DNA from 3 places in the Kitasatospora sp. NPDC091335 genome. Region 3 is predicted to be linked to each of the others. Evidence: riboswitches for the same ligand, from Rfam matches in the RefSeq annotation. Region 3 holds a riboswitch; each other region holds the start of a gene.

Region 1 (5,547 bases), on a different contig from region 3:
AGGATGAACCACGCACGGAGCTTCTTCACGTCACCACGCTCGGCCGCGAACACGCCGAGCTGACAGGTGAGCGAGGAGAGCACCAGGATCGTGGTGTTGACCGAGGAGAAGGGCACGTTGAGGGCGTGGGCCTTCTCGGTCCAGAACTCCGGCCCCTTGACGGAGCGGAGCGTGAAGTACATCGCGAAGAGGGCCGCGAAGAACATCAACTCGGAACTGAGCCAGACGATCGTTCCGACGCTGACCATGTTCGGCCGGTTGACCGATCCGTGCGCGTGCCCGGTTTCTACTGCTGTTGCTGTCGCCACGACGGACATTATGTCGGTCCCTTATTCCGTCTTCACGCCGGGGGGTGTCCCTCGGAGTGTCCGGTGCGTGCGGTATGCCCGCTTGGAGGCCGGTGGGGGGCCCGGACGGGGACTGAGCAGCGGCGTGTCCCTTTTCTGATGGTTCCTCGGAGGAGCCCGAGACCCCCTTGCCCGGCGCGCCGTTGCACGGTCGGAGTAGCCGCAGGAGGTAGGGGGGAGGGGCTCCGGGTCGGCCGTACGGGTGGACTGGCCGGGGTCGGGTGACGGGCCGTCCTCCGGGCGGGTGAGCCGGGGGCGCGGCGGGTTGGCGAGGAACGTGCGCGAGGGGGACTCGGCGGAGGGTGATCGGGAGTAGCATCCGGATCAGGCGAACGTGGTCCGGATCACACTTGAGGGAGCAGGGTCCATGGCGTACACGACCGATGAGACGCTCACCGTCCTCGTCTACAGCGACGACCGCAACACCCGTGAGCAGGTGCTGACGGCGCTCGGCCGCCGGCCCGCCGAGGATCTTCCGGAACTGTCCTACCTGGAGTGCGCGACCACCCCCGCGGTGCTCAAGGCACTGGAGAAGGGGGGCGTCGACCTCTGCGTGCTGGACGGCGAGGCGGTGCCGGCCGGCGGGCTGGGCCTCGGGCGGCAGCTGAAGGACGAGATCTACGGCTGCCCGCCGGTGCTGGTGCTGATCGGCCGGCCGCAGGACTCCTGGCTCGCCGCCTGGAGCCGGGCCGACGCCGCCATCTCCCACCCGGTGGACCCGGTGGCGCTGGCCGGGGCGGCCGCCACCCTGCTGCGGGCGCGGCTGGCGAAGCGGACTCCGGCCGTCCGCTGACCGACGTCCGGTGGGCGAGAAGAGCGGCCGTCGCGGCGGCTCCGCTCGATAGGCTGGCTCCATCCGTACGGACGTCCCCCCGCGCGGGGAACCGACAACAGTGGAGTCAGCCATGGTGAACGTGAACCCTGCGAACGGCGGTAGCGACCCCGTGCAGGTGGTCCGCACCTGGCCGGACCTCCTGGCGGCGCTGTTGCAGGGGGAGGACCTCGACCGTTCGTCCACCGCGTGGGCGATGGACCGGATCATGAGCGGCGAGGCGTCCCCCGTCCAGGTGGCCGGGTTCATGATCGCGCTGCGGGCCAAGGGCGAGTCGGTCGACGAGATCGCCGGCCTGGTCGACGCGATGTACGAGCACGCCGAGCCGCTGGAGATCCCCGGTCCCGCGGTGGACATCGTCGGCACCGGTGGCGACCGGGCGAAGACCGTCAACATCTCCACCATGTCGGCGATCGTCGCGGCGGCCGCCGGCGCCAAGGTGGTCAAGCACGGCAACCGGTCGGCCTCGTCCACCAGCGGCTCCTCGGACGTGCTGGAGAAGCTCGGGGTGGCGCTGGACCTGTCCGCCCGGCGGGTGGCCGAGGTGGCCGAGGAGGTCGGGCTCACCTTCTGTTTCGCGGCGAAGTTCCACCCCTCGATGCGGCACGCCGCCACCGCCCGGCGCGACCTCGGGGTGCCGACCGCCTTCAACATCCTCGGTCCGCTGACCAATCCGGCCAAGGTCAAGGCCCACGCCATCGGCTGCTTCGACACCCGGCTGGCCGGGCTGATCGCCGGGGTGCTGGCCGGGCGGGGCGCGACGGCACTGGTCTTCCGCGGCGACGACGGGCTGGACGAGCTGACCATCACCACCACCTCGCAGGTGTGGGTGGTGCGCGACGGGGTGGTCACCGAGACCTCCTTCGACCCGCGGGACGTCGGCATCGAGCTGGTCGGCATCGAGGCGCTGCGCGGGGCGGACGCCTCGTACAACGCCGAGGTCGCGCGGCGGGTGCTGGCGGGGGAGCACGGGCCGGTGCGGGACGCCGTCCTGCTGAACACGGCGGCGGCGCTGGTCGCGGTCGACCTGGGCGACGCGCCGCTCCCCGAGCAGCTGGCGGCGGGCATGGCGCGGGCGGCGAAGGCGATCGACTCCGGTGCCGCGCAGGACCTGCTGCGGCGCTGGTCGGAGGCCACCAGCCGGATCTGAGACGGCAGTTGGGGAGCCCGGGCCGGCGCACCGGCCCGGGCTCCGGTGCTGTCCGGATGCTGGATGTCCGTTTGACCGACCGCTGGACGCGGCCTAGAGTCTTCGCCAGGTCATGAGTGACAGCGCGAAGCCCCAGCTTGCTGTCCGGCAACCCTCCGTCCGTGGCGGGGTGCCCTGGGTGAGGACCGGGTCGTCACGGCAAACCGTCCGTGCGGCAAGCGCGGACACCCGACGACTAGCACTCCCGGGGGTCCCATACCCCCCAAGGAGTGCGTTCTCATGTCCCTGGCCACCGAAATCTGCGCCCCGCTCGCCGTCCTCGGCTCCGACGTCCAGGTCCCGCTCGCCAGTGGTGAGAAGGTCGGCTACGCGGCGCTCGACTACGCGGCCAGCTCGCCGGCCCTCCAGCGGGTGTGGGACGACGTCGCCGCCTACGCGCCGTACTACGGCAGCGTGCACCGCGGGGCCGGGTACCTCTCGCAGCTGTCCACCGACCTGTTCGAGCAGAGCCGCCGCACCGTCGGCGAGTTCCTCGACCTGCGCGAGGGCGACCAGGTGGTCTTCACCCGGGCCACCACCGACTCGCTCAACCTGCTGGCCACCGCCGTTCCGGCCGGCACCCGGGTGTTCGCCTTCGAGACCGAGCACCACGCCTCGCTGCTGCCCTGGGCGCACGCCGGACTGGGCGTCACCTACCTGCGCGCGCCGCGTTCGCGGGCCGAGGCGGTGGCCGCGCTGGACGCCGCGCTCGCCGAGGCGCCCGAGGGCCCCAAGCTGCTCTGCGTCACCGGCGCCTCCAACGTGACCGGCGAGCTGTGGCCGGTCGCCGAGCTGACCGCGACCGCCCACCGGCACGGCGCCCGGGTGGTGCTGGACGCCGCCCAGCTGGCACCGCACCACCGGGTCTCGGTGCGCGAGCTGGACGTCGACTGGATCGCCTTCTCCGGCCACAAGATCTACGCGCCGTTCGGCGCCGGCGTGCTGGCCGGCCGGGCGGACTGGCTGGACGCGGCCGAGCCGTACCTGGCCGGCGGCGGGGCGACCAGGACGGTGGCCAGGGAGACCGACGGCTCGGTGGCCGTGCAGTGGCACACCGGTCCGGCCCGGCACGAGGCCGGCTCGCCGAACGTCATCGGCGCCTACGCGATCGCCTCGGCCTGCCGGGCGCTGACCGAGGCCGGCTTCGACGCGCTGGAGGCCCGCGAGGAGCGGCTGGTCGCCCGGCTCACGGCGGGGCTGGCGGAGATCCCGCAGGTCAAGGTGCTCAACCTGTTCGGCGAGGGCTCGGCCCGGGTGGGCGTGCTGTCCTTCGTCGTCCAGGGCTGGAACAGCTCGCACTTCTCGGCCGCGCTGTCCGCCGAGTACGGCATCGGGGTGCGCGACGGCCTGTTCTGCGCCCACCCGCTGGTGCGCACCCTGCTCGGGGACGAGGACGTGGCCCCGTCGGAGTGCGGTGCGCCGGAGCCCTCGTTGCCGGGCGAGCGCAGCCTGAACGCGATCCGGGTGAGCTTCGGCGCCGGGACGCCGGACGAGCACGTCGACCGCTTCCTGACGGCCGTCCGGGAGCTGGTCACGGACGGCGCGAGCTGGAACTACCGCAACGAGGGCGGGCGTTGCGTCGCGACCGTGCAGATCGACAGGGCGCGTCGGGAGGGCTGAGCCCCGAAGGAGAGACCCCGCGCCCCGCTACTCGTCCAGGCCGAGGGCGAAGGCGGCTTCCAGGTCGTGCTGGGAGTAGGTGCGGAAGGCGATCTGGGTCTCGGTGTCGGCCACGCCCGGGACCTTGTTCAGCCGGCCGGGGATGACCTCGGCCAGGTCGTCGTGGTGGCGGACCCGCACCATCGCCACCAGGTTGTAGCCACCGGTCACCGAGTAGACCTCGCTGACGCCCTCGATGGCGGCGATGGACTCGGCGATCTCCGGGATGCGGTCGACACTGGTCTTGATCAGGACGATGGCGGTGATCACGGTTCGGGCTCCTTTGTGAGGTGCCGCCAGCGTATCGGGCGTCAGCCGGGCCGTCGCGGGGGGTGGCGGACCGCGGTACAGGCGTAGAGGAACCCAGCCGAGAAGCCGATCACGTGCACCAGGTAGGCGACCCCGGGGCCGGCCGAGTGCACCGACCACCACTGCAGGGCGAACCAGAGGCCGAGCACCAGCCAGGCGGGGAAGCGCAGCGGCAGGAAGAACAGCAGCGGGACGAGGGTGGTGACCCGGGCCCGAGGGTGGAAGCGCAGATAGGCCCCGAGGACGGCGGAGATCGCCCCGGACGCCCCGATGAGCACCCGGGTGGAACCCGGCGAGTGCGCCTCGGCGAGCGCGAAGCCGTACGTGCTCACGCTTCCGGCGGCGAGGTAGAAGAGGGCGTACCTGACCCGGCCCAGCCGCCGTTCGACGGTGGGGCCGAAGACGTGGAGGAAGAGCAGGTTGCCCAGCAGGTGCAGCCAGCCCGCGTGGAGGAAGAGCCCGGTGAGGACGGACAGGGACGGGTGCTTGCCCGGGGTCGGGGCGGCCGGGCAGCCGGGGACCGGGTCGGGGGCCTCGGCCAGCTGCTCGGCGGTCAGCGGCCGTCCGGCCAGCAGCTCGGCGGGGACGGCGCCCCAGCGCTGCTCGTACCGCTGCTCCGCGCAGACCCTGGCCTGGCCGGTGCCGTACAGCGGGTTGAGGCCGGCCGCCGGGGCGAACAGGAAGACCAGGGTGTTGAGCGCGATCAGGGCGTAGCTGACCACGGGGACGGGCACCGCCGGGCGGTCGCCCCGGGCAGCGGTGTGGTCGGGGGCCGCGAGCGCCATGCGGCCAAGCATCCCTCCGGGCGCCGCAGGTGACACCGTGGTTTACGGCAGGTGGACTAGCCCGGGTGTTCAGGCAACCGGTGGTCGCGACGGCAGCCCCAGGCAATAGGCTTGGGGCGGGCATTCCCGCCTCCCGCCGCCGATGCCGGGGCTCCGGGGGGAGCGCCTGGCCCACGCAGGGATCACCCGAGAGGACCCCCGATGACCGTCCCCGCTCTGACCGCCGAGACGCGCTGGCGCTGCACCCTGTGCGGCAACCTCACCCGCTTCGACGTCACCCGCACCGCGCGGGTGACCGAGTTCCTGCACTTCGACCTGGCCGGCGGGTCCAAGGTCGAGGAGACCGAGGTACTGAGCGAGACCATCGAGTCGGTGCGCTGCCGCTGGTGCAACGCGGTCGACCAGGTCGAGCTGGTGGCCAGGCCT
Region 2 (5,547 bases), on a different contig from region 3:
TGGCCTCGTCGCCGTCCAGCTCCAGCTTGTCGAAGGCGACACCGGCCTGCAGCAGCGCGACGCCACCACCGGCGACGATGCCCTCCTCGACGGCGGCCTTGGCGTTGCGGACGGCGTCCTCGATGCGGTGCTTGCGCTCCTTGAGCTCCACCTCGGTGGCCGCGCCGGCCTTGATGACGGCCACGCCGCCGGCCAGCTTGGCGAGGCGCTCCTGGAGCTTCTCGCGGTCGTAGTCCGAGTCGCTGTTCTCGATCTCGGCACGGATCTGGTTCACGCGACCCTGGACCTGGTCGGCGTCACCGGCACCATCGATGATGGTGGTCTCGTCCTTGGTGATGACCACCTTGCGGGCGCGGCCCAGCAGGTCGATGCCGGCGTTCTCCAGCTTGAGGCCGACCTCCTCGGAGATCACGGTGCCACCGGTGAGGATGGCGATGTCGCCGAGCATGGCCTTGCGGCGGTCGCCGAAGCCCGGGGCCTTGACGGCGACGGACTTGAAGGTGCCGCGGATCTTGTTCACGACCAGGGTCGACAGGGCCTCGCCCTCGACGTCCTCGGCGATGATGACCAGCGACTTGCCGCCCTGCATGACCTTCTCCAGCAGCGGCAGCAGGTCCTTGACCGAGCTGATCTTGGAGTTGGCGATGAGGATGTAGGCGTCCTCGAAGCTCGTCTCCATGCGCTCCAGGTCGGTGGCGAAGTAGGCCGAGATGTAGCCCTTGTCGAAGCGCATGCCCTCGGTGAGCTCGAGCTCCAGACCGAAGGTGTTGCTCTCCTCGACGGTGATGACGCCTTCCTTGCCGACCTTGTCCATGGCCTCGGCGATCAGCTCGCCGATCTGGGTGTCAGCGGCGGAGATGGAGGCGGTGGAGGCGATCTGCTCCTTGGTCTCCACGTCCTTGGCCTGGGCCAGCAGCTGGTCCGAGACGGCGATGACGGCCTTCTCGATGCCGCGCTTCAGGGCCATCGGGTTGGCGCCGGCGGCGACGTTGCGCAGACCCTCGCGAACCAGGGCCTGGGCGAGCACGGTGGCGGTGGTGGTGCCGTCACCCGCGACGTCGTCCGTCTTCTTGGCGACCTCCTTGACGAGCTCCGCACCGATCTTCTCGTACGGGTCCTCGAGCTCGATCTCCTTGGCGATGGAGACACCGTCGTTGGTGATCGTGGGGGCGCCCCACTTCTTCTCCAGCACGACGTTGCGGCCCTTGGGGCCGAGCGTGACCTTCACGGCGTCGGCGAGCTGGTTCATGCCACGCTCAAGGCCGCGGCGAGCTTCCTCATCAAAGGCGATGATCTTGGCCATCTGAAGTGGTCCTCCGGGACACGGTCGACTGCTCGGACCAAGGGGTGCCCGCGACGGACGGCCCTGGTGTGCGGGGGTCCATTCCCCTACCGCTCCCGGGGGCCTCACCGACCCGGTCCGCTGTCACTCTCACGCTGTGAGTGCTAACGCCAATGATTAGCACTCAGGGTGGTCGAGTGCAAGCCCCGGCGATGATCCGCGAGCCGCCGACGGGACCGTCCTGGAACGCCGACGGGCCCGTACGACACGCGTCGCACGGGCCCGTCGAGAAGCGAGTGGTCACCAGCCGTAGGGCCGCGCCGAGCTCCTGGGGTCGGAAGGGGTCATTCCGCCGCGGCGCGAACCATGTCCGCCTGCGGGCCCTTCTGTCCCTGGGAGATCTCGAACTCGACCCGCTGGCCCTCCTCGAGGGTGCGGTAGCCGTCCATCTGGATCGCGCTGTAGTGGACGAAGACGTCCGCACCACCGTCGACCGCGATGAAGCCGTAGCCCTTCTCCGCGTTGAACCACTTGACGGTGCCCTGAGCCATTCCGAACTCCCCTAGTGCTGTGCTGGCCCTTCACGCGCCCGCAGGTAGCGGGCCCGGGTTGGTTTGAAGGCCGGCCCGGGGAACCCCCCCTGGGCACAGCCGTGCACGCCGCAACCCTCCGCACGGGACACCGAACGGCCTCCGGTGAGCGGGTGATTGCGTCGACCGCCGCTGAATGTATCCGGATCGACGCCCTCTGCAACAGGGCCAGCCACCGGTAATTCCGCCAAGGCGGCAGGGGACAGGACGGGTTGAATCGGAATAATCTCCGCATTCCACGCCGGACATAGCGGACGAATTACTCAAATGCCTGCGGGAATTCTGACATCCGCCTGACATGTTTTACGGTCCGTGCCCAGCAGCCGGACTCCCCGGGCCGAGCACTGCGGGGGCCGAAAGGGAAACCCTGTTCCCAGCCGAGCCACACTCTACTCCGACTCGAACCGGAAATATTCCCGCGGGAATGCAAGCGGTCGCCCGCGCGTACGGAGAACGGAATTCCGTACGCGCGGGCGACCGCGGGTGCTCGCGCCGGCTCAGCAGCCGCCGGCCACCGCCGGGATGATCGAGACGCCGGCGCCGTCCTTGATCTCGGTCGCCAGGCCCTCGGCGAAACGCACGTCGTCGTCGTTCACGTAGACGTTCACGAAGCGGCGGAGCTTGCCGGTGTCGTCCAGGATGCGGGCCGAGATGCCCGCGTGGTTCTTCTCCAGGTCGGCGATGACCTCGGCCAGGGTGGCACCCTCGGCGGTCACCTCGGCGGCGCCGCCGGTGTAGGTGCGCAGGATGGTGGGGATGCGGACGTTGGCGCTCATGACTCTCCTTGCGGGGGTGGGGCCTGACGGGTGGTTCAGAGGGACGCGAGGCCGGCGGCGCGGAAGGAGTCCAGCGTCGGGCGGATGACGGCGGTCATCCCGGCGTCGGAGACGGCGTCCAGGGTCTTCAGGCCGTCACCGGTGTTGATCGCGACGGTCTCCTTGGCCGGGTCCAGCTGCCCGGTCTCGACCAGCTTCTTCAGCACGCCGACGGTCACCCCGCCCGCGGTCTCGGCGAAGATGCCCTCGGTGCGCGCCAGCAGCCGGATCGCCGCCACGACCTCCGCGTCCGTGACGTCCTCCACCGCGCCACCGGTGCGGCGGGCGATGTCCAGCACGTACGGACCGTCAGCCGGGTTGCCGATCGCCAGCGACTTGGCGATGGTGTCCGGCTTCACCGGCTTGATCACGTCCCGGCCGGCCTTGAACGCGGCCGACACCGGCGAGCAGCCCTCGGCCTGGGCGCCGAAGATCCGGTACGGCCGGTCCTCGACCAGGCCGAGCCTGATCAGCTCCTGGAGGCCCTTGTCGATCTTCGTCAGCTGCGAGCCCGAGGCGATCGGGATCACGATCTGCTCCGGCAGCCGCCAGCCGAGCTGCTCGCAGATCTCGTACGCCAGCGTCTTGGAACCCTCGCCGTAGTACGGCCGCAGGTTCACGTTGACGAAGCCCCAGCCCTCGCCGGCCGAGTCACCGATCAGCTCCGAGCAGAAGCGGTTCACGTCGTCGTAGTTGCCCTCGATGCCGACCAGCTCGCCGCCGTACACCCCGGCCATGACGACCTTGCCCTGCTCCAGGTCGTGCGGGATGAACACGCAGGACTTGAAACCGGCCCTGGCCGCCGCCGCGCCCACCGCACCGGCCAGGTTGCCTGTGGAGGAGCAGGACAGCGTGGTGTACCCGAACGCCCTGGCCGCCTCGATGGCACAGGCCACCACGCGGTCCTTGAACGAGTGGGTCGGGTTCCCGGAGTCGTCCTTGATGTGCAGCTGGGCGGTGAAACCGAGCTCGCGGCCCAGGTTGTCCGCCTTCACCAGCGGGGTCCACCCCGGGTTCAGGTTCGGCTTGGAGGCGACGTCGGCCGGGACCGGCAGCAACGGCGCGTAGCGCCAGATCGACGCCGGGCCGGCCTCGATCCGCTTGCGCAGCTCCTCGGCGGCCTCACCGCCGAACTCGTAGGCGATCTCCAGCGGGCCGAAGCACTCCAGGCAGGCGAAGCTGGGGCCGAGCGGGAAGCGGGTGCCGCACTCCCGACAGGACAGGGCGGCGGCGGGGCCGAGGTCGACGGATGGGGGTCCCCCCGGCCGACGGCTGGGGGAGGGTGCGGCGATGTCGATAGCCATGGTGGCGGAGGCCTCTCTCCTCATCTTCCCCGTGGCGCGGTCGCGGCACGGGACGGAATTGGCACCTGTCCCGCCGGGGGCCGTCGAGGACGGCCGGGCGAGAAGGTTGCCGGGACGTCAACGGGCCGTTCCCTCAGTCCCTCTGGATGAGCTTGTGAAATTGTGGTGGTGCTCGGCGGCGACCCCGGCGTGCAAAGGTCCGACCGCTGTACGAAGACTGTATCCGAAGGCGTCAACTCCGAACGGGACCGTCCGCCAAGCGAGATGACCCGTCCCACCCGACTCGCCGAGGAGACCTCCGTGCCCGCCGAACCGACCTCCGAGCTCCTCCCGCAGGCGGCGTCCTGGCTGCACCGCCGCTCCTGGAGCGCGGCCGACCGGCCGGTCCACACCCTCCTCGCGGCCAAGGAGCGCACCGGCCGCACCGTCAGCGTCGTCCTCCCCGCCCTGGACGAGGAGGCCACCGTCGGCGACATCGTCCGCATCATCCGCCGCGAGCTGATGGAACGCCTCCCGCTGGTCGACGAGCTCGTCGTCGTGGACTCCGGCTCGACCGACGCCACCGCCGCCGTCGCCGCCGAGGCCGGCGCCCGGGTGGAACACCGCGACCGGATCCTCCCCCGCCTGCCCGCCGTCCCCGGCAAGGGCGAGGTCCTCTGGCGCTCCCTGCTGGTCACCCGCGGCGACATCGTCTGCTTCGTCGACGCCGACCTGCGCGAGTTCGACCCGGCGCTCGTCTCCGGCATCGTCGGCCCGCTGCTGACCGACGAGTCCATCCAGCTGGTCAAGGCCATGTACGACCGCCCCCTGGAGTCGGAGGGCGCCGTCCTGCCCGCCGGCGGCGGCCGGGTCACCGAACTCGTCGCCCGCCCCCTGCTCAACCTCCACTGGCCGGAGCTGGCCGGCTTCGTCCAGCCGCTCGGCGGCGAGTACGCGGCCCGCCGCCCGCTGCTCGAACGGCTGCCCTTCCCCACCGGCTACGGCGTCGAACTCGGCCTCCTGGTCGACGCCCTGGAACTGGCCGGCCTGGACGCCCTGGCCCAGGTGGACGTCGGCGTCCGGCACCACCGCCACCAGGACGGCCAGGCCCTCGGCCGGATGGCCGCCACCATCTACCGGACCGCCCTCGAACGCCTCGACCGCGCCCACCGCCTCAAGGCCTCCGCCGACCTCGTCCGCCCCCACCTCACCCAGTTCACCCGCGCCCCGGAGACCCTCTCCCAGCCTTCGGCCGGGGGGACCCCCATCTTCACGCCCCGCACCTACGAGATCACCGCCCTGGAACGGCCCCCGATGCACACCGTCCCCGAGTACGCCACTCGGCACTGACACGTTTGCCACCCCACACCCCCGGCAACATCCCAACCATGGGCGATCTCACGACCAACCGTTCGAGTGCGACCGGCACCGCCCCCGTCCTGGTGGCCTCCAACCGGGGACCGGTGTCCTTCAGCACCTCCGACGACGGCACGCTGACCCTGCGACGCGGCGGCGGCGGCCTGGTATCCGGCCTCTCCGCCATCGAGGACCCGAACGCCGTCTGGGTCTGCGCCGCC
Region 3 (5,547 bases):
GGAGCGGCAACGCAGATTCCTCGCCTCCGACACCAGCTCGGTGTTCCTGCTCGACGAGAGCACGCTGCACCGGAGGGTCGGGGACGCCGCGCAGATGGTGGAGCAGATCGAGCATCTGCTCCGGATGGCCGAGAAGCCCGGCATCCGCATCCGCGTCGTTCCCCTGGAGCAGTCCCTGCCCATCGCCGTCGGCTCGCTCACCCGCCTGGAGTTCCGATCCCCCGACGTCCCCGAGGTGCTGTACCACGAGGGGATCAGGACCACGGAACACGTCTTCGAGGGGGACCCGGACTACGGGGATTTCACTCCCTACCGAGAGGCGCTGTTCAGGATCACCACGGCGGCGGCGAACAGGGCGGCGAGCATGGACATCCTCAGGTCGGCCCGGGACCGCTTCGCCCGCACCTGACCGGAGCGCGGGGCTCAGGCCCTGCTCGGGGCTCCGCCCCGGAGGCGGAAGGTGGTGCGGTAGGCCTGCGGGGTCACACCGATCGCGGCGTGCAGGTGCTGGCGCAGGGACGCTCCGGTCGCGAAGCCGATCTCCGTCGCGATCCGGTCGACCGGGAGGTCGCTGGTCTCCAGCAGGTGGCGGGCACGGTGCACCCGCTGCTGGATCAGCCAGCGGCCGGGGCTCGTCCCGGTCTCCTCGTGGAAGCGGCGGGCGAAGGTGCGCGGGCTCATCCGGGCGTGCGCGGCCAGCTCCCGCAGGGCGAGCGGCCGGTCGAGGTGTTCCAGCGCCCAGGCCTGGGTGGCGGCGGTGCCGTTGGCGCCCTCCGGGGGCATCGGCTGTTCGATGTACTGGGCCTGGCCGCCCTCGCGCCAGGGCGGCACCACGCAGTGCCGGGCGATCCGGTTGGCGACGGCGCTGCCGTGGTCCGAGCGCACCACGTGCAGGCACACGTCAAGCCCGGAGGCGGCGCCGGCCGAGGTGAGCACGTCGCCGTCGTCGACGAACAACACGTCGGGGTCCAGGGCGACTTGGGGGTACATCCGGCGGAAGACCTGTGCCACGGACCAGTGGGTGGTGGCGGGGCGCCCGTCCAGCAGACCGGCGGCGGCCAGCGCGAACGCGCCGGTGCAGATGGAGACCAGGCGGGTGCCGGGGCGGATCCGGGCGAGGGCCGCGCGCACCGGCTCCGGCAGCTCGGCGGTGACGTGGCGCAGGTCGTACGGCGGGAGGATCACCGTGTCGGCGCTCTCCAGCGCCTCGGGCCCGTGCCCGACGGTGATCGTGAAGTCGGCGTCGGTCCCGACCGTCCGGTCGTCCGTCGTCGCGCACGTCACCACCTCGTACGCCCCCGGCACTCCGGGGAAGACCCGGTTGGGGATGCCCAGCTCGAAGGGGTAGACGCCGTCGAGGGCGAGGACGACGACCCGGTGCGGCGGCCGGTCACCGGGGTCACGGGGTTCGATCGCAGCCATGGCACGATTCTATCGTTCTTTGGCAATCTTGCCATTTCCCAGGTCAGGGCCGTGCCGCAGGCTGGATCCATGACCAGGAACACCATGCGCACCATCACCCAGACCACCCTCGGCGACCCGGACGTCCTCCACCAGGCCGAGGCCGAGCGCCCCGAACCCGGCGTCGGCCAGGTCCTCGTGGCCGTCCACGCCGCCGGGGTCAACCCCACCGACTGGAAGCACCGCCGGCACGGCTACTTCCTCGGCCAACCCCCGTTCACCCTCGGCTGGGACGTCTCCGGCACCGTCGAGGCGGTCGGCCCCGGCGTCTCGCTCCTCGCCCCGGGCGACGAGGTGTTCGGCATGCTGCCCTACCCGCACGGCGCCGGCGCGCACGCCGAATACGTCACCGGCCCCGCCAGGGCCTTCGTGCCCAAGCCCGCCGCACTGAGCCACGTCGAGGCGGCCGCGCTGCCGCTCGTGTCGCTCACCGCCTGGCAGGCCCTCGTCGACACCGCACGGGTCCGGCCCGGGCAGCGGGTCCTGGTGCACGCGGCGGCCGGCGGCGTGGGGCACGTCGCCGTACAGATCGCCAAGGCGCGCGGCGCGTACGTCATCGGCACGGCGTCCGCCGCCAAGCACGACGTCGTCCGGGGCCTGGGCGCGGACGAGGTGATCGACTACCGCACCGCGGACTTCGTGAAGGAGGCCCGCGACATCGACGTGGTGCTCGACCCGCTGGGCGGGGAGGACCGGCTACGCTCGCTGGAGACGCTCAGGCCCGGCGGCGTCCTGGTGTCGATCCTGCCCCAGGGCCTGGAGGGCCTGGCCGAACGCGCCGCCGAGCTGGGCGTGACGGCGAAGACCATGATCGTCGAGCACGACCAGGCAGGCATGGCGGCGATCGCCGCCCTCGCCGAGTCCGGGCAGCTGCGCGCGCACGTCTCCGGCACGTACCCGCTCGCCGAGGCCGCCGGTGCCCACGCCGAGGGTGAGACGGGCCGGGTCGTGGGGAAGCTGGTGCTCACCGTCCGCCCGTAGCGGCCGCCCTCCGCACCGCACGGCCCCGTCTGGCGCCGCGCGGTGCGGGCAGGAGGGCGGGTCAGACGTTGCGCAGCGCGTCGGTCAGGTGCTCGGCCGCCTCCAGGACGGCCCGGGAGAGCTGGGCGCCGGGGTGCCGGGTGAGCCGCTCGATGGGGCCGGAGACGGAGACGGCGGCCACCACGCGGTTGGAGGGCCCGCGCACCGGGGCGGACACCGAGGCGACGCCGGGCTCGCGCTCGCCGATGGACTGGGCCCAGCCCCGGCGCCGTACGCCGCTCAGCGCGGTGGCGGTGAAGCGGGCGCCCTGGAGGCCCCGGTGGAGGCGCTCGGGCTCCTCCCAGGCGAGCAGGATCTGGGCGGCGGAGCCGACCTTCATGGGCAGGGTGACGCCGACCGGGACGGTGTCGCGCAGGCCGGAGAGCCGCTCGGCGGCGGCCACGCAGATCCGGATCTCGCCCTGTCTGCGGTAGAGCTGGGCGCTCTCGCCGGTCAGGTCGCGCAGCTGGGTGAGGACCGAGCCGGCCGCGGCCAGCAGGCGGTCCTCGCCGGCGGCCGCCGAGAGCTCGCCGAGCCGGGGGCCGAGGGTGAACCGGCCCTGCAGGTCACGGCTGACCAGGCGGTGGTGCTCCATCGCGACGGCCAGCCGGTGCGCGGTGGGCCTGGCCAGGCCGGTCGCGCTCACCAGGCCGCCCAGGGTGGTGGGCCCGGCCTCCAGGATGCCGAGGATCGAGGTGACCTTGTCGAGCACGCCGACGCCGCTCGTGTTGTCCATGGGTGGGTACTCCAGTCTCAATGCCCGTGAGCGGCGGGTGGGTTCCGCTCACGGACGGCTCCTGGCGGGGAGCAGGGGGGGATCAGCGAGGACGGGCCGGGGAAGTCGGCCGATAGCCTGCGCCGGGCACGAGACGGGTACGCGGAAGGGCCGGGGCGGGAAGCGCCCGGGCGAAGGACAGCACAGAGAGCACCGTGTCTCCTCATCTTTTCCCGCGCCACATTGGCGGCAGGCCGGAGTTGGCACTGACCCCGGACGGCACCGGCGCGTACTTCGGACGCCGGGTCGAACGGGGAGTTGCCGGGGCTTCGTAGGGCCGGTCCCTCCACCCCTCTGGATGATTCGTTGGGAACCATACAAGATTCCCCGGGCTGGTCGCCAAATGGTTTCCGCTCCCGGCCGCGGGGGCGGCGTTGCGCCGACGGCCCGCGGCCCGGTGCGGGAAGAATCCGGCGGGGCGCGTCCGGCTCGGCGAATCCGTCGGGGCGAATCCATCGGGCCGCCCCGAGGAGGTCCGATGAACATCCCCGGTCCCGCGCCCCGCCCGGACGGCGGGACGGGCGCCGTCGCACGGGCCGGCGGCCTGCACGCCTACCAGCTGTGGCTGCACGCCGAGTACGGACCGGTCGTACGGTTCCAGCTGCCCGGCGCCGAGACCGCCGTGTCGATCGCCGATCCGGTGCTGCTGGAGGCCACCGCCCACCTCGACGAGCGGCCGCGGCGGCTGTTCTCGTTCCTGGACCCGCTGTTCGAGACGGGCAACCTCCAGACGCTCCCGGCCGAGGAGCACACCCCGTGGCGTCGGCTGCTGCTCACCACCCTGGCCGGACGGCCCTCGCACGAACGGCACTTGGCCCGTTTCACCTCCCTGGCCACCGGGCTCGCCGACCGCTGGGCCGCCCTGCCCGCCGACCACGCCGTCCGGCTCCAGCGGGAACTCACCGGTGTCTCGCTGCGGATGATCCGCGCCTTCGCCCTGGGCGGCGGGTCCGAGGACCCGACCGGCGGGGTCGACGACCCAACCGGCGTGGCCGAGGACCCGGACGGCGTGGTCGAGGCCTTCGAGGTGGTGCTCACCGACTACCTGGAACGCCTCTACCACGTCCCGTCAGGGCAGGCCCCGGAGCGGCGCGCCGAACGGACCGCCCAAGCGCTCGCCCACCTGCGGAGCACGGTCGACCGGGTGATCGCGGCGCACCGCCCCGGCCTCCCCGGCGACCGCAGCGACCTGATCGGCGCCCTCGTCGAGGCCGGCGAGAGCCCCGCGCGGATCCGCGACACCGTCCTCGCGACGCTGCTGGCCGCCCACCACACCACCGGCGTCGCCGTCTCCTGGACCCTGCACCTGCTCGCCGGGCACCCGGCGGCGGCCGAGCGCGTCACCGCGGAACTCGACCGCGTCCTCGGCGACCGCCCCGCGCCGGAGTACGCCGACCTGCACCGCCTGCGCTACCTGGACATGGCCCTGCGGGAGTCGCTGCGCCGCTACCCGCCCGGCCCCTACGGCGCCCGGCTGACCACCGACCCGCTGACCGTCGGCCGGTACACGGTCCCCGCCGGGGCGGTGGTCTTCTACCCGTTCTGGGCGGTCCACCTGAACCCCGCCTACTGGCCGGAGCCGGAGCGGTTCCGGCCCGAGCGGTTCACCCCGGAGGAGTCGGCCGGGCGTCCGCGGCTGGCCTGGATCCCGTTCGGCCTGGGGCCGCGCAGCTGCGAGGGGGCCGCGCTTGCCAGGGTGGAGGCCCTGGTGCTGCTGGCCGTCCTGCTCAGGCGCTTCCGCTTCCGGCCGGAGCCGGGCCACCGGGTGGTCCCGGTCGAACGGTTCGTCCTGTGGGCCGCCGACGACATCCGGATGCTGGTGACGCCCCGGAGCGGCTCCGGACCCCACAGCCCGGAGCCGACGGCCAGGCAGCCGTAGAACCTGGGCGACTCCCGCCCTTCGCGGCGCCGATGCGAGCGTGCGGACCGCCTGAACCACCGTGCGGACCCACCGGGTGAGCCCGACGGACCAGGTGACGCCGGATCAGGCCTCCTTCCCGGCCCCTCCGACACTCCCGGCCCGTCCGACACTCCCGGCCCGTCCGACGCTCCCGACCCCTCCGGCGTTCTCGACCTTGCCGACGCACAGCGCCCAGATGACCAGGGCGTCGATCGCGATCAGGACGACGGCCCACAGCGGGTAGTACGGCAGCCAGAGGAAGTTGGCGAGCATTCCCAGCCCCGCCACGACGACCCCGACGACGCGCGCCCAGAAGGAACCGCTGAAGACCGCCACCCCGGCCACGATCACGACGACCCCGAGGATGAGGTGGATCCATCCCCAGCCCTCG

What was found. Region 3 has a riboswitch for S-adenosylmethionine ahead of ACIQOW_RS24625 (IclR family transcriptional regulator). Riboswitches for the same ligand answer to the same signal wherever they lie in the genome.
Region 1: it holds a riboswitch for S-adenosylmethionine, as region 3 does, so the genes downstream of both, ACIQOW_RS02400 (aminotransferase class V-fold PLP-dependent enzyme) here and ACIQOW_RS24625 (IclR family transcriptional regulator) in region 3, are expected to answer to the same signal.
Region 2: it holds a riboswitch for S-adenosylmethionine, as region 3 does, so the genes downstream of both, thrC (threonine synthase) here and ACIQOW_RS24625 (IclR family transcriptional regulator) in region 3, are expected to answer to the same signal.

What each region holds. Positions count from the first base shown of each region.
Region 1 is NZ_JBIVUM010000001.1:534,062-539,608, forward strand. Features, by position in the region: gene ACIQOW_RS02385 (heme-copper oxidase subunit III) at 1-317, opposite strand, end outside; gene ACIQOW_RS02390 (hypothetical protein) at 715-1,140, shown strand; gene trpD (anthranilate phosphoribosyltransferase) at 1,253-2,329, shown strand; SAM riboswitch class IV at 2,438-2,556, shown strand; gene ACIQOW_RS02400 (aminotransferase class V-fold PLP-dependent enzyme) at 2,609-3,988, shown strand; gene ACIQOW_RS02405 (Lrp/AsnC family transcriptional regulator) at 4,016-4,297, opposite strand; gene ACIQOW_RS02410 (rhomboid family intramembrane serine protease) at 4,339-5,121, opposite strand; gene ACIQOW_RS02415 (hypothetical protein) at 5,323-5,547, shown strand, end outside.
Region 2 is NZ_JBIVUM010000013.1:77,946-83,492, reverse strand. Features, by position in the region: gene groL (chaperonin GroEL) at 1-1,303, opposite strand, end outside; gene ACIQOW_RS25540 (cold-shock protein) at 1,627-1,833, opposite strand; gene ACIQOW_RS25535 (MoaD/ThiS family protein) at 2,370-2,648, opposite strand; gene thrC (threonine synthase) at 2,684-3,991, opposite strand; SAM riboswitch class I at 4,009-4,144, opposite strand; gene ACIQOW_RS25525 (glucosyl-3-phosphoglycerate synthase) at 4,256-5,320, shown strand; gene ACIQOW_RS25520 (trehalose-6-phosphate synthase) at 5,359-5,547, shown strand, end outside.
Region 3 is NZ_JBIVUM010000012.1:147,380-152,926, forward strand. Features, by position in the region: gene ACIQOW_RS24610 (Scr1 family TA system antitoxin-like transcriptional regulator) at 1-409, shown strand, start outside; gene ACIQOW_RS24615 (GlxA family transcriptional regulator) at 424-1,422, opposite strand; gene ACIQOW_RS24620 (NADP-dependent oxidoreductase) at 1,492-2,442, shown strand; gene ACIQOW_RS24625 (IclR family transcriptional regulator) at 2,504-3,217, opposite strand; SAM riboswitch class I at 3,417-3,561, opposite strand; gene ACIQOW_RS24630 (cytochrome P450) at 3,735-5,135, shown strand; gene ACIQOW_RS24635 (hypothetical protein) at 5,241-5,547, opposite strand, start outside.